One region of the Micromonospora sp. NPDC126480 genome, then DNA from elsewhere that is predicted to be linked to it. Evidence: riboswitches for the same ligand, from Rfam matches in the RefSeq annotation. Region 1 holds a riboswitch; the other holds the start of a gene.

Evidence for each region. A riboswitch is a leader RNA that binds a small molecule or an ion and turns the genes downstream of it on or off. The one in region 1 is predicted to bind cyclic di-AMP.
Region 2: it holds a riboswitch for cyclic di-AMP, as region 1 does, so the genes downstream of both, ABTW87_RS04815 (coiled-coil domain-containing protein) here and ABTW87_RS22215 (C39 family peptidase) in region 1, are expected to answer to the same signal.

Annotation. Positions count from the first base shown of each region.
Region 1 is NZ_JBEORU010000026.1:5,822-13,312, forward strand. Features, by position in the region: gene ABTW87_RS22185 (uracil-xanthine permease family protein) at 1-583, opposite strand, end outside; gene ABTW87_RS22190 (TrmH family RNA methyltransferase) at 783-1,301, shown strand; gene ABTW87_RS22195 (alpha-ketoglutarate-dependent dioxygenase AlkB) at 1,307-1,915, opposite strand; gene ABTW87_RS22200 (acyltransferase family protein) at 2,087-3,265, shown strand; gene ABTW87_RS22205 (hypothetical protein) at 3,355-3,756, shown strand; gene ABTW87_RS22210 (hypothetical protein) at 3,935-4,672, shown strand; cyclic di-AMP (ydaO/yuaA leader) riboswitch at 4,961-5,095, shown strand; gene ABTW87_RS22215 (C39 family peptidase) at 5,332-6,171, shown strand; gene ABTW87_RS22220 (DUF397 domain-containing protein) at 6,571-6,765, opposite strand; gene ABTW87_RS22225 (helix-turn-helix domain-containing protein) at 6,753-7,491, opposite strand, start outside.
Region 2 is NZ_JBEORU010000004.1:10,676-18,166, forward strand. Features, by position in the region: gene ABTW87_RS04785 (hypothetical protein) at 1-264, opposite strand, end outside; gene ABTW87_RS04790 (hypothetical protein) at 377-523, opposite strand; gene ABTW87_RS04795 (STAS domain-containing protein) at 1,006-1,368, shown strand; gene surE (5'/3'-nucleotidase SurE) at 1,419-2,243, opposite strand; gene ABTW87_RS04805 (1-phosphofructokinase family hexose kinase) at 2,240-3,220, opposite strand; gene ABTW87_RS04810 (SRPBCC family protein) at 3,381-3,824, shown strand; gene ABTW87_RS04815 (coiled-coil domain-containing protein) at 3,884-4,930, opposite strand; cyclic di-AMP (ydaO/yuaA leader) riboswitch at 4,947-5,077, opposite strand; gene ABTW87_RS04820 (cation diffusion facilitator family transporter) at 5,232-6,149, opposite strand; gene ABTW87_RS04825 (HelD family protein) at 6,237-7,491, opposite strand, start outside.

The DNA.
Region 1 (7,491 bases):
CGACGGTGGCGAGCAGGATCGCCACCAGGGTCACCACGGCGATCAGCGGCTGCGCCTTGACGCCGGTGCCGCTGCCGCCCCCGTCCCAGGCGACCGGGGCGAGGTTCAGGCCGATCAGGGCGACGATCGCGCCGGTGACGACGGGCGGCATCAGGGCGTCGATCCACCGGGCGCCGGCGACGTGCACGATCACGCCGACCAGGGCCAGCGCGGCGCCGGCCACGAGGATGCCGCCGAGGGCCGGCCCGATGTCCCCGCCGGCCTTCGCCGCCAGCACCGGCGCGATGAAGGCGAACGACGAGCCGAGGTACGACGGCAGCCGGTTGCCGGTGATCACCAGGAACAGCAGGGTGCCGAGCCCGGAGAAGAAGAGCGTGGTGGCCGGCGGGAAACCGGTGATCAGCGGCACCGTGAACGTGGCGCCGAACATGGCCACCACGTGCTGCACGCCGACGCCGAGGGTGCGCGGCCAGGACAACCGTTCGTCGGGGTGCACCACGTCGCCGGGGCGTACCGACCGGCCGTCGCCGTGGACCGACCAGGGCGACCAGCGCGGACGCGATTCGGTGGGGGACTGGGTCATGGTTTGCCCCTTCGCGATGGTGATGTGGGAGGGGCGGTGCGGACCCTGAGAGTTGTTTCTAACATGCGGGCGGAAGCTGCCGTCCGGCAGCCGAGGCTCTAGGATCGAATCCTCTGTCACCGTCGATGGCTCGCGTGCGCCGACAAGCACGTTCCAGCATGACTTTCTCTCCACTTCGCGGCGGAGTCGCCGGCGCGGCGTGAGCGCCGCCATCCGGGTCCGGCCGCCGCGCGAGCTGCGCGCCGCCCGTCGTTCCCGTCCGCACCGCTGCTGGGGTCACCTGCTCGCGGCGCCGCTCTGGCCGATGCACGGCGCGAACCTGGGTACGCTGCTGCGCACCTGCGACGCGGTCGGCGCCTGCCTGGCCGTGCCGCCGTTCCGGTGGGTGGACGACGCCGTGGCACGGGGGAACACGTTGCGCCGCCCCGGATGCGTGCACCGGGTCGGTGCGCCGCTGCGCTGGCTGGCGGCCGAACGGGCCGCCGGCACCAGGATCCTCGGCGTCGAACTCGCCGACGAGGCCGTCCGGCTCGGTGACCTGCCCGCCGCGCGGGGCCGGACGGTCGTCGTGCTCGGCCACGAGCGGACCGGCATCCCCCCGGAGGCGCTCGACCATCTCGACGCGGCGGTGGAGATTCCGATGGTCGGCAGCGGGCTGAGCCTCAACGTGGCCGTCGCCGGGTCCCTGGTCCTCTACAAGCTGGCCGGCCTGCTCTGAGCGGCTCAGGCCACGTTCGCCGGGCGGAACTGGACGCTGACCCGGGGACCGACTGGCCGGGCCGTCTTCGGGACGGCATGCTCCCAGGTGCGCTGGCAGGACCCGCCCATCACGACGAGGTCGCCGTGGCCCAGCGGGAAGCGGAGGCCGGTGCCGCCCCCGCGTGGACGCAGCAGCAGCGGTCGGGGCGAGCCGAAGGAGACGATGGCGACCATGGTGTCGACGTGGGCGCCCCGGCCGATGGTGTCGCCGTGCCAGGCGACGCTGTCCCGACCGTCGCGGTAGAGGCACATGCCGGCGGTGGCGAACGGCTCGCCCAACTCCGCCGCGTAGTGCCGCGTCAGCGCCTCGCGGGCGGCGGTCAGCACCGGGTGCGGCAGCGGCCGGTCCGCCGCGTACCAGCACAGCAGGCGGGGCACGTCGACCTCGGCGTCGTACATCGTGCGGCGCTCGGCGCGCCACGGCACCTCGTGCAGCAGCGTGTCGAGCACCTGGTCGGAGCCGCGCACCCAGCCGGGCAGGTGGTCGACCCAGGCGCCCCGGGTGAGCCGGTGCCGCGTGACCCGGCCGCGCAGCGGCCCGAGCGTCGGCCCGGCGTCGGCGACATCCAGCATCGACGGCTGGTAGGAGACGTCCGGCACGGCCCGAGCCTACCGCAGCGGTCGAACATGCGTACGACACGGTGGTCGGGCGCGGGTGGCGGTCACCGTCCCGGCGGGTAATGTCGCGGGGCGTGCCGAGCGGGCCGGCGAGGGCCGGCCACGACCCCTCAGGAGGAGACGCGCGTGCTGGTGCCCCCCACCGACCGCCCGGTCCGCGCGGCGGACTCCACCGTCATCGTTCCGGGCAACCGGCTGCCGTCGCTGACCGGGCTACGGTGGATCGCGGCGCTGCTGGTCTTCGGCTTCCACGCCGGCACGATGGGCATCGTCGCCGAGCCCGCCTACAAGGCGGTCGTGGACCGGGCGTTCACCCTCGGCCTCTCCGGCGTGCAGTTCTTCTTCATCCTCAGTGGATTCGTGCTGGTCTGGTCGTACCGGCCGGGTGAGGCGAAGCGCACCTTCCTGCGCCGGCGGATCGCCAAGATCTACCCGAACCACGTGGTGATGTTCGTGGCGGCGCTGCTTGTCGCGTACGCGTTCGCCGACCCGGTCAACCCGCGCGCCGCGCTGGAGAACCTGCTGCTGGTGCAGGCCTGGGACCCGACTCCCGGCGTGTTCTACAGCATCAACACGGTGAGCTGGTCGCTCTCCTGTGAGCTGTTCTTCTACGCCTGCCTGCCGTTCGCGCTGCCGCTGATCCGGCGGCTGCCGGCCGGCGCGCTGTGGGGCGTGGTCGTCGCGGTGCCGCTGCTCATCCTCGCGCTCTGGCCGGCGCAGGCCCTCGTGCCCGAGGAGAGCCGCTGGTGGTTCACCCAGATCTTCCCGCCGGTGCGCTCGCTGGAGTTCTGGATGGGCGTGGCCGCCGCCGAGCTGCTGCGCCGCGGCCGGTGGCGTGGCCCACGGCTGGGCCTGGCCACGGTGTTCTTCGTGGTGACCTGGGTGGTGGCCGGCGGCTGGATCCGGGCCGAACTGTGGGCGGCGCTGCTGTCGGCCGCGTACGTCCTGGTCATCGCCGCCGCCGCCGACGCGGACGTCGCCGGCCGGCGGACCCCGTGGCGCTCCCGGCCGATGGTCTGGCTCGGTGAGGTCTCGTTCGCGTTCTACCTGGTGCACGTCCTGGTCATGGTCAGCGTGCTGCGGCTGACCGGTCACTACGGGGTGGGCCTGGACGGTTGGTGGGGGCCGACGGCCGTGGTGGGCTTCCTCCTGGTCAACCTGCTGCTGGCGGCGCTGCTGCACCGCTGGGTGGAGACACCGATGATGCGCCGGCTCGGGCCGCGCCGCAGGCGGCCGGCGGCCGTGCCGGCGCCGCGCGCGGCCGAGCCCGACAACCCCAGGGTGTACGCGGGCGAGCGCGGCTGACCCTCCACGCTGACCGGTCCGGCGCGACACTCAGTGCGACACGCCCGTCACCGGTGCGGCGGGCCGGTGCCCGGCGGTAGCGTGGGACCGTGCTCCCCGTCGCCCTCACCTGTCCGTTGTGGTGGGTGGCGCGCTGGGCCTCCCGGCTGCTCGCCGGTCTCGCGCTGACCGCCGGTCTCACCGTCGGCGTCGCCGGTCCGGCTCACTCGGCGGAGGCCGCCGGCGCGACCGGAGCGATGATCGCCGTGGCCCCGGGGAACGCCCCCGCGTGGTTGAGCACCGACGGCGCGACCGGTGCCGGCGGAGCGGAGAACGCGTACGCGCGGTCCACCGTCGACGACGGGCCCTCCTGCCGTTCGGCGGCCCTCGTCCCGGTGACCGGCGTGCCGCACGGTGCCGCCCGGCCGGTCCCGGCGACCGGCACCGAGGCGGTGCCCCGACCGGCCCGGTCCGCCACCACCGCCGGCCCCCGAGCCCCACCCTTCGGGTAAGGAAGGGCCCCCTCTTAACGCCTGCGGTAGAGCAGGGGCCCCCTGTTAACACTCGCCGGGCCGGCCGAGATGCCCCGACCCCGGTCCGGCCGCGGCTGCACCCGTCGTTTCCCCGCCGTGCCGCCGGCCAGTCGCCGAGCGGTACGACTCCCGCCGTTTCCTCATGAGGTGTGCCGACATGACCACCGTCCTTCACGAGTTCCTCGTCGACGTACCCCGGGCGACCGCCATCTGGTCGGCGCTGCTTCTTCTCGCCCTGACCACGCTCACCGTCCTCGCGGCCCGGCCGGAGCCGGACCGGCCCGTCCCGGAGCCGCCACCGGCGGACGAGACCACCGACCTGCGCCGGTACGCCGAGGAGGTGGCGGTGGCGGCGGCCGGGGCGGCTCAGACGGCGCGACGGCGACGGGACGCCTGGCTGGCCGCCCAGGAGGAGGCCGACCGGGCCTGGCAGGCGTACGACGAGGCGGAAGGTGACGCCCGCCGGCTCGCCGCGGCGGCACCGCTGCCGCGACCGCGCACTCCCCGGACGCCCGCCGAGTACGCGTACCGCGAGCGCTGGCTGCACCACGCGGCGGTGGCCGCCCACTGGCGCGGTGACCTCACCGCCGAGCAGCTCCGGGACGTGTTCGGGCACCGGGGCGGGTGGGACCCCCGCCTGCACCCGGTCGACCAGGAGATCGCCTTGACGCGGGCCGTCCGGGACGGCAAGCTGGCCGCCTACCGCGCGGCCGCGGCCCGGGAGCGGGCCTCGTGGCGGGACGCCGAGGTGGCCGCCGAGGCGGCCCGGGCGCTCTCGGCCGAGGCGTACGCGGCGGCGGAACGGCTGCGGCCGGCGGTGTCGACGCGGTCCCGGCCGGTGACCGTCGGGCGCCGGGCCGTCGAGGTCCGGTGGCGGCCGGCGCGGGCGAGCTGACCGGCCGGTTATTTCCGTGACTCCGGTCACACGAATGTCGAACCGGTCAAGTTTCTCAGGTCGGCCGATTCTCGCGCGAGTGGCGGAAGAAAGTCGACGGCCTGTCCCGTTACCGACCGCACGCGCCGTCTTCGCCAGCCGTCCCCATTGAGTAGCGTCAGTGCGAAAGTGTCCGCAAAATTGCTTCCATGATCGATGTTTAGGCAGGTCACGACGGCTTGGCAGGCCCGTGAACCGGCCAGTAATGTCGGCGCGTCCGGTGCGGTACCCGATCGCAAGAGGCGACGCCGCATCGACCCGCTCAATCGCCGGAAGGCGAGCCGGGGACCCATTGCACCTGGGGTGAATCCGCGAGTCTCGCGGTAGGGCGCACTTCCCGCCCGAACCCGTCAGCTAACCCGGTAGGCGGTGTCGGAAGGAGTTCCAACTTCGTGCAGCACGAATCCGCCCCCCGGGCGTTCCGCCGCCTCCACGGCGTAGCGGTGCCCGCGCCCGTCCGGACTTCCGCCGGGCGCTGACCCACCGCCCACCGCCCGGTCCGACCGGGCGCGACCCCCTCGTGGCCACCCGCCGGCGGATTCTCTCCGCGCGGCCCCGCCCTGCGCCGCTTTCGGCCGGCACGGTGCGCCACCAGCCCCGACCGCCCGTGGAGGAAACCCGTGAAGCACCACCTCAAGCGACAGCTCCGCCGTCTCGTCTCCGAGCGCCCGTACCAGGTGGCCGCCGCGTCGGCCGCGGCGCTCGTGCTGGCGACCGGTGCGGGGGCCCTGGCCGCCGGCACCGAGGAGACCCCCGCCCCCGCCTCGGCCCAGACCGGCGTCGCGCTGGCTGAGCGGGGCGGCGACAGCCCCGCCTCGCGTGGCGAGGCCCGCGCCGTTGCGGTGGCCCCCAGCAGCGCCGCGCCGTCGAGCGCCGCGCCGTCCAGCGCCCCGGCCACCACGGCCGCCGCCGACCCGGACCTGACCAAGAAGCCGGCGGCACCGAAGCCACCGAAGTCCAAGACCCTGAAGTACGCCTACCAGGCGCAAATCAACTTCTACTACTGCGGTCCGGCCGCCGTCCGCAACGCGCTAAGCGCCGCCGGTATCGAGCGCTCGCAGGACCAGCTCGCCGGCCCGCTCGGCACCGACCAGTTCGGCACCGACTCGGCCGAGGACACCACCCGGGTGCTCAACGACACGGTCAAGGGGTCCCCGTACCGGACCCGCATGATCAAGGGCGGCGCCGCCACCCCGGCCCAGATGGACCAGCTCCAGGCCGACGTCGTCAAGGCCATCACCGACGGCCGCGGCGTGGTGGTCAACGTCGCCGGTAGCGCCACCGACACCGCCGGCGGCTGGCACTCGTTCCCCGGCGGCCACTACATCGCGGTGGTCGGCTACGACGACGAGGGCCGGCTGGTGCGGATCGCCGACTCGGCGAACCCCGCCGCCGGGTCGTACTGGATGACCACGATCGCGTTGGCGAACTGGGCCGCGACCCGCGGCTACTCCGCCTGACCCACCGCTCCACCACGACGGGCGCCGGTCCCCCTTTTCGGGGCCGGCGTCCGTTGTCGCTCCGGTGGCCGGACCCCGGACGCCGCGCGGCTTCGCGGCGGTGGCTCGTGTCACCGATCGGCTCGCTGTGGAACTGCCCGCACCGACGGGGCAGAGCGCTCGCGCCGGCCGCACGCCACTTCCCGTACGAGGACCAGGTAGATCTTGGACAGTTACCGTTCGCGACGAACGGTAACCGTCCAAGATCTCTATGAGTGGTCGGCTCCGCTTGAGGATGACGCTGGCGGGGCGGGAACGGGTGTTGGGCGTGGAACATCCGAGCACGCAGTTGTCGCGGTACAACCTTGACGCCGCGCTCCGGCTCCGGGACGAGAGCCAGTAGGGCGGTCGAGTGACCGGTCAGCCGAGCCCGGAGACCTTCGTGACGAAGGCCCGCCAGGCGGCGGGGGAGAAGGTCAGCGCGGGCCCGGTCGGGTCCGTGGAGTCGCGGACACCCACGACACCGGGCAGGTTGTCGGCGACCTCGACGCAGGCGCCGCCGTTTGTGGACGAGCGGGACGACTTCCGCCAGCGAGCGCCCGTCAGGTTGTCCATGTCTTCGCCGCTTCCTTGAGTACGTCGAGTGTCTGCCCGAGCGGGAGAGCTTCACCCCGGACTGAGTCCCAAGACAGTCCCAGGCTAGCAACCGGGTCGGGCTGCCCGGTGATCTGCGCTGCCAGTTGGTTGTCGACGTAACCGGCGCGTGAGCCATCCGGCAGGTCAGCCAGGATGAACGCCCCGGCGAGTCCTGAGTAGATGCCAGCGGACAACGGCACCACATGCAACTGAATATGGGGCTGTTCGGCGCAGGTCAGCAGGTGTTCCACCTGCTCGGCCATCACGTCGCCGCCTCCGCACGCCCGCCGGACGACCATCTCGTCCAGCACCACGAAGAGTTGTGGGGCCGGGTCCCGACCGAGGACGGACTGCCGCTCCAGCCGCGCGGCCACGCGCCGGTCGAGGTCCGCAGCCGGCACGCGGGCCGCGCGGAACGTCGCGCGAGCGTACGCCTCGGTCTGTAGCAGTCCCGGCACGAAGGAGTGCTCGTACCAGCGCAGCGCGGTCGCCTCCCGCTCGATTTGAATCCATTCACGTAGCCAGACCGGAGCGGCGTCCCCCTTGACCAACTCGTCCCAGAGCGTCGCGAAGTAGCCGCCGGTGTTCAACGCCTTGTCGACAGCGGTCAGGTAGGGCAGCGTCGGCGGTTTGGTCCCGGTCTCGATCGCGCTGACCTGCGAATCCGAGCAGAAGACCGACTCGCCGAGTTGAGCCTGGGTCAGC
Region 2 (7,491 bases), on a different contig from region 1:
GATCAGCAGGGCCCATGGCAGCGCCGGCCGCCGCCCGGCCAGGGCGTCGAAGGCGAGAGTGGCGCGGCGCCGGGCCTCCTCGGCCGCGGTACCGACCAGGTCGCCGGCATCGTCGGCGAGCCCGGTGCCGCCCCGGCGGGCGGAACGGGCCGTGTCCCGCACGCTCTCCCCGGCAGAGCTGATGGTCGAGACCAGGTGCTGCCACGCCTGGTCCGCGATCCGCTCGGTCCTGCCGCGGCGGTCCAGCAAGTTGGTTCCGAACATCGTCTACCTCCCTGGGGTGCCGAAGCCGGCCACTTCGGACGGCGGCGTCACTCCGGCGTGTCGCGGTACGCGTGGTTCGGCTATGCCCCGGCCAATGGCGCGGCAAACCGGGTCAGTCGAGGACGACCACCGACACGCCGCCCCGGGCGAAGTCGTCGTCATCGTCATCGTCGTCGTCCCCACCGCCGCCGAAACCGCAGGCCAGTACGAGGGCGAGCAGCGCGCTGACCCCGGCCAGCGCGGCAAGTCTCCTGATCATCGATCATCCTCTCCGTCACGGTACGTCCTGTCCGCCGATGCTAGGCGCGCTGGACAACCCGCGTCCGGCGTACGCGCCCGGGCCGCCATCCCGCCCGCCACGGTCACGGTGGCCGGGGGAAGCACTGCCGGAGGCAGCAGTTTCGGAGATGTTGTCGCCTGGACGGCGCCGGAGGCAGCAACTTCCCCGAAACTGCGCGGGCATCGGCCGGGCCCCGACCCCGGGGCCCCGTGGGCGCGCCGGGAGGTCGCGTTATCGGCGGCTGTCGCCGGGGGCGGCTACCCTGGGGCCGGCGACCGTCATTGGCCGCCGAACGTTGGGTAAATAGAAGGCGAAATGTCCAGACATAGGGGACTTGGGGCCCCGGACCACAGGAATTGCTCATCCCGAGGGGTGGCGACCGAGGCCGTAAGAGGAATACTCTCGGTCGCGGCCCGCGTACTGATGAGGCGCCCGTCGGACGGGCGAGTGGAGGTGCTCGCGTGAGCCTGTCGATCGTGAAGTCGGTCCTGCCCAGGGGTGTCGTCGAGATCGCGCCGCGTGGCGAGATCGACGTCGACACCGCGTACGAGGTGCGCGAGGCGATCGCCGAGGTCCTGGCCAAGGGCCGTCCGACCCGCATCGAGCTCAACATGCGGCTGGTGACCTTCATCGACTCCGTCGGCATCAGCGCCATGGTGGCCGGCTTCCAGACCGCTGAGGTGAGCGGCGTCAAGCTCGTGGTCACCGAGCCGAGCCGGTTCGTGCACCGGCAGCTCTGGGTGACCGGTCTGCTCGGTCTCTTCGGGGCACCCGAGCCCTACTACGCCGGCGCCGCGGCCCCGGAGGTCCTCCCGGGCGCCTGACCGCGCCCCTGCGCCGGCCTCACGCCCGGTTCGCCCCCGCCGCCGCTCGGTCACTCGCCGTCCAGGCCGCTGAGGTCGATGTCGCTCACCTCCGTGACCGCCCGGACCGCCGTCACCGACGCGTACCCCTCGGCCAGCAGGGCCACGTCGGTGCCTGCCTGGGCGGCCTCGCCCGGCTCCTCCAGTGCGGTCCGTACGAAGCCGTGCCCCGACTCGGCCACCGTCATCTGCACCTGGCCGAAGCTCGCGAGCCGGCCGCGGCGCAGCCCGCGCAGGCGGGCGAGTGGCACGTCCGGGGCGTTGACGTTGAGCACACTGCCCACCGGCCCGGCGGTGACCCGCGGCAGCAGGTCCATCGCCACCCGCGCGGCGGTGGACCAGTGACGTTCGGCGTCGCGGACCCGGGCGGCGACGGACACCGCGGCACCGCCGCTGACCGCGGTGGCCTCCCCGGCCGAGAGCACGTCCAGCGACACGGCCATCGCCCGGCAGCCGTTCGAGGCAGCGGTGAAGGCAGCGCCGACGGTCCCGGAGTGGAGTACGGCGCGGCCGGCGTTCGCGCCGCGGTTGATGCCGGACAGCAGGACCGACGGCGGCGGCCCGAACGCCCCGTGCACCGCGATCAACGCGATGAAACCGGGCGAGCCACCCACCCCGAACGCCGGCACCCCGTCGAGCCCCGGCAGCGGGTGATCCTGCACCACGACGTGCCCCTGCCGCTCCACCGCCGTCATGGCGGCGCTGGTGCCGCTCGCCTCCTCCAGCGGCGCGGCGACGACGACGTCCAGGCCCTGGTCGACCGCCGCCCGGGCCAGCGCCGCGATGCCCGGCGCGGCGATCCCGTCGTCGTTGGTGATCAGTACGCGCAGCGTCATCGCTCGGCCGCCCGGTCCGCCAGCTCGTCCGGGGTGGTGCGTTCCTGCGGCCGGCTTCCGGCCGGCACCAGGCGTACCCGGTCGACCAGGCCGGTGATCGAGTCGAGCCGGCCGGTGCCGAGACCGTGCCGGGTCACGTTCAGCGCGCCGGCGGCGGCCCCGGTGCGGACGGCCGTCCGGATGTCCCCGCCCCGGGCCACCACGGCGGCCACCCCGGCGGTCATCGAGTCGCCCGCACCGCGCGGGTCGGCGGCCTGGAGGCGGGGCATCTCCACCTCGAACACCTCGCCGTCGACCAGGGCGAGGGCCGGTTTGTCGGCGCGGCTCACCACCACGTTCTCCGCCCCGCCGGCGTGCAGGTCGTACATCGCGCGGGCGAGCTGGTCCTCGTCGTCGCCGGCGGCGCGGCCGTCGGCCATCAGCTCCTCGTGGCTGACCTTGAGGAAGAAGACACCGCTGTCAAGCACGGCGGTGAGGTGGTCGCCGGAGAGGTCGACCACCACCCTGCCGCCGTTGGCGCCGAGGTCGGCCGCGAAGCGCCGGTACAGCTCGGCCGGGACCAGGGATGGTTCGTTCGGCCCGCTCAGTACGCTGACCGGGGCGCGCAGCCCTTCCCCGAGCGCCAGGTTGTACAGCTCGTCCAGCTCGTGCCGGCCGAGCGGCTGGCCGGGCACGTCCGCGATCTCGCGGCGGGAGCCCTCGCGCCGGTCGTGCACGTACCCGCCGCTGCCGCCGGAGTCGCGGACCACCACCTTGAGGTCGACGCCCTCGCTGACCAGCAACGGCTCCAGCACCTGGCCGACCTCGCCACCCAGCGCCGTGCAGAGCACCACGTCGACCCCGAGCGACATGATCATGCGGGCCTGCCAGACGCCCTGCCCGCCCGGGTGCAGGTGCAACTCCGGCGCGTCGCTGGGCTGGTCGATGGTCACCGTGAGCCGCGGTGTCGGCGCGAAGACCATCACGTGTTCCGCCATGCGCGCCTCCCGATCGTCGTCCCCGTGTCGTCGTACCCCATCCGCTGACCGTAGTCGCGTCGGCGGGTGGCCGCCGGGTGTCCGCGCGGTCACCGATCGGGCGTTGCCAGCACGGCCGGGGTGGGTGACGATCGGACGACCGACGACGGTGGGAGACGGCGTGCTCAGGCGGGATTCCTTCAGCTACACCGTCCAGGCGCGGTCCACCCCGGCGGCCGCCGCGAACCTGCTTGCCGATCCGCTCCGGCACGGCGAGTTCCATCCGTTCATCGTCCGGGTGCGACGGGTCGCGTCCCGGCGCGGCGCCCGCGCCAGTTACGCGATCACCGACCGCGTCCCGCTGGGTCGGCTGCGGCTACCGGTCACCTACCGCGCCGACGTGCTCGTCGCGACGGAGGACGAGGTGGTCACCGTGGCCCGGCAGTGGCCGGCGACGACGGTACGCAACCGGACCCGGCTGGCACCGGAGCCGGAGGGCGTCCGCATCGACGTGGAGATCACGCTCGTCGCGCCGGCGCCGCTGTTCCGGTACGCGTTCGAGCAGGCCCGCGCGGCGCACCTGGCTCTGGCCAGCCGGCTCGGCGCGGCGCTGGAGAGCGCCTGACGGCCTGCGGGCCGGGCAGCTGTCGGTCGCCCGACGGCTGCCCGGCCCGCACGCCCTCGTCAGTAGACCGACAGGTGCACGTGGTTGGTGTGGTCGCTGGACGGGTCCCCGCCCGCGCCGCTGTACGACTTCCAGCCGCTGCTGGGCAGCCAGATCTGCCGGTACCAGATCACGTAGAGCACGGCGAGGCGGTCGGCGTTGTTCACGAAGAACGCCGCCAGGTTGTTGCCGTACGTCCGGTCGCCGCCGGTCGCGTCTCCGCCGAAGCCGCTCTTCTGGGCGGCGAAATCGCAGGCCCGGCCCTTCGGGTGCTCGCCCGAGCCGCCGGAGCGGAAGCACGACACGTACCGGGTGAAGCCGGCCGCCTTGGCCTGGTTGAGGGCGTGCAGTGTGCGCGGGGTGATGCAGCCGTTGGCCGGGGTCGGGTCGTTGACGCTGCACGACTCGGAGGGCCAGGAGCCGTCCGAGTTCCGCGGCGCGGGTGCCGCCCGGGTGGAGCTGCGGCTCGCGGGGGCGGAGCTGGCCCGCTCGTTGGCCACGGTGAGCGCCCGCTCGGCCTGCTGCTTGCGCTTGGCCATCACCGCCTGCTGCTTGCGCTGCTCCCCGATCTCCGCCTCCACCGCGAGCTTGGCCTGATTGACCTGGTCGCGGGTGTCCAGCAGCTCGCGCAGCGCCTGGTCCTCGTTGGCGGCCACCGCGTCCAGGGCAGCGGCCCGGTCCATCAAGCCCTCCGGGGACGAACTGTTGAGCAGCGCCGACGCAGTGCCGAGGCGGCCGGTGCGGTACGCGAGGCCGGCGATCTGACCGACCCGGCTGGTGCGCTCGGCGAGCTGCGTCTCGGTGGTCTTGAGCTGGTCGGCGAGCTGCTGCTGCCGCTTCACCGAGGTTTCCAGGGCCCGCTTGGCGTCGAGGTATCCCTTGCTGGCCGCTTCGAGCTGCGCGCGGAGGGCGGGGGTGCCGCCCTCGGGGTCGTCCCCGGGGGCGGCGGCCTGGCGGGCCGGCGGAGCGGCCGTCGCGGGGGCCACCGGCGCGACGCCGAGCCCGAGCGCGAGCGCCGCGATGATCAGTGCCGCCACCCGGGCGGCAGGTCGTCGTACGGGTGCCACTGCTGGCATATACACGTGTCCTTCCGTCAGCCGCCGACCGGGTTAGCTGACGGGTTCGGGACGGAAGATCCCTACCGCTGGCGCGGATGCACCCCACGTACCTGGTTCCCCGGTTCGCCCTGGCGGGCGATTAGGCGGCGACCGCCGCCGGCACCGGTGGGTGCCGCCTGGCGGAGGCCGGATCAGAGCCTACCGGTGCTCAGGTGGCAGGTGCAGCGGATGTTACTGACGGTGTCCGTGTGGTCACCGCCTAATCAGACAAAAGGGAGAGGATCGATCCGCACGAGGAGGGGTGTGCCGATCACCACTCAACGGCCCCGCAGGTACCGGCGGCCGCCCCGGGCTCTATCTGCAACGTGGCGTGCTCGATCCGGAACTCGTCGCGGAGCAGGGTCCGCGCGGCGGCGAGGACCGCGGCGACGTCGGCGCCGGGCGCGATCGTGAGGTGGGCGGAGGCCACCTCCATCCCGGAGGTGAGTGTCCAGACGTGCAGGTCGTGCACCTCCGCGACGCCGGGCACGGCGACCAGTCGGTCGTGCACGGCGGTGACCTGGAGGTGCTCCGGCGCGGCCTGCACCAGGATGCGCAGCGCCGCCCGCCCGAGGCGCCAGGTGCGGGGCAGGATGAACAGGCCGATGGCGACCGCGACCAGCGGGTCGACCCACCACCAGTCGGTGGCCGTGATGATCAGGGCCGCGGCGATCACGCCGAGGCTGCCCAGCAGGTCGCCGAGCACCTCGAGGTAGGCGCCCTGGAGGTTGATGCTCTCCTTCGCCCCGGGCCGGAGCAGGGCGAAGGCGATCAGGTTCGCGAGCAGGCCGAGGGTGGCCACCGCCAGCATCGGGCCGGTGCGCACCTGCGGCGGGTCGCCGAACCGGCGTACGGCCTCGACCAGCACGTAGACCGCCACGCCGGAGAGCAGCAGGGCGTTGGCGAGGGCGGCGAGCACCTCCAGCCGGTAGAGCCCGAAGGTGCGCTGCGGGTCGCCGCTGCGCCGGCGGGTGGCGGTGAGCGCGGCCAGGGCCATGCCGATGCCGAGCACGTCGGTGAACATGTGTCCGGCGTCGCTGAGCAGCGCGAGCGATCCGGTGCGGAAGGCGGCCACCGCCTCGACCACCATCAGGGTGGCGAGCAGGCCGAAGGCCGCCCAGAGGCGCCCGCGGTGCCGCTGCGCGGCGTTGGTGACCGACCCGTGGTGGTGGTCATGACCTGCGCCCACGCGGACACCTTCCGTCGCCCGTCCCGATCCGTGCCTAACCTATGCTCACATCGCTATGTATGCAACTGTCGGTCGCGGTGTCGACGCTCAGCCGACGGGGTCGATGGTGGTGAGCCGCTGGGTGGCACGGGACAGCGCGACGTACAGGGTCCGCACGCCCGACCCCGGGTCGGCCCGGATCTCACCCGGTGCCACCAGGACGACGCCGTCGTACTCCATGCCCTTGGCCTCCAGGCTGGTCACGACCTGCAGCCGCGGCGCGCCGAGCCCACCCAGCCAACCGGCGACCGCGCCCCGGCGCGGCACCGGCGTGATCACCCCGACCGTCCCCTCCACCTCGGTGAGCAACGTGCCGACCGCCTCCACCACGGCGGTCTCCAACTCCTCCGGCGGCACGACCAGCTGCACCGGGTCGACGCCGGTCGAGCGGACGGCGGTGGGCAACGGAAGGTCCGGGTCGACCCGCCGGATCTCGGCCGCCGCCACCGCGAAGATCTCCGCCGAGTTGCGGTAGTTGGTGGTGAGCGTGAAGTGGTGCCTCCGCCGCCGGCCGAGTGCCTGGTCACGGGCCCGGGCCAGCTCGTCCGGGTCACCGGTCCACGCCGTCTGCGCCGGGTCGCCCACCACTGTCCACGAGGCCAGCCGGCCACGCCGGCCGATCATGCGCCACTGCATCGGCGACACGTCCTGCGACTCGTCGACCACCACGTGGGCGTACTCCCGGTAGTCCTCCGGGCGCTGCCGGGCCGCCTCCCGGGCGGCGCGCTGCCGGTCGGCGAGCGTGCTCAGCTCGCGTACGCCGCCGGCGAGCTGGAACGGATCCCGCTTCGGCCGCGCCGGCTTCAGCGGCTTGCCCAGCAGGGTGTCCAGCTCGTCGAGCAGGGCGATGTCGGCGACGGTCAGCCCTTCGGAGTCCAAGGTCCGGTACGCGTCGAGGAGCAGCCGGATCTCACGGCCGCCGAGCACGCCCGCGGCGTACCGGCGCAGCCGGTCGGGCCGGGCGAGCCAGCCGAGCACGTGGCGCGGGTGCAGCCGCGGCCACCACGCCTTCAGGAACTCGCGGAACTCCGGCCGGTCGGCGATCTCGTCCTCGAACGCGCGCTGCTCGGGCAAACGGGCGATCCCCAGCCGCCGGGCCTGCGCCCACAGCGCGGCGAAGACCCCGTCGAAGCCGGCCCGGCGCACCTCGTTGCGTCGCGCGCCGCGCGGCAGCGCCCGTTCCCGGATGGCGTCCAGCTCCCGGCGGTCGACGCGCAGCAGCCCACCCCGGTACAACAGCCGCAGCTCCCCGGGAGCATCCGGCGCCGCGTCCCGGGCGGCCCGCTCCAGCACCCGCCGCATC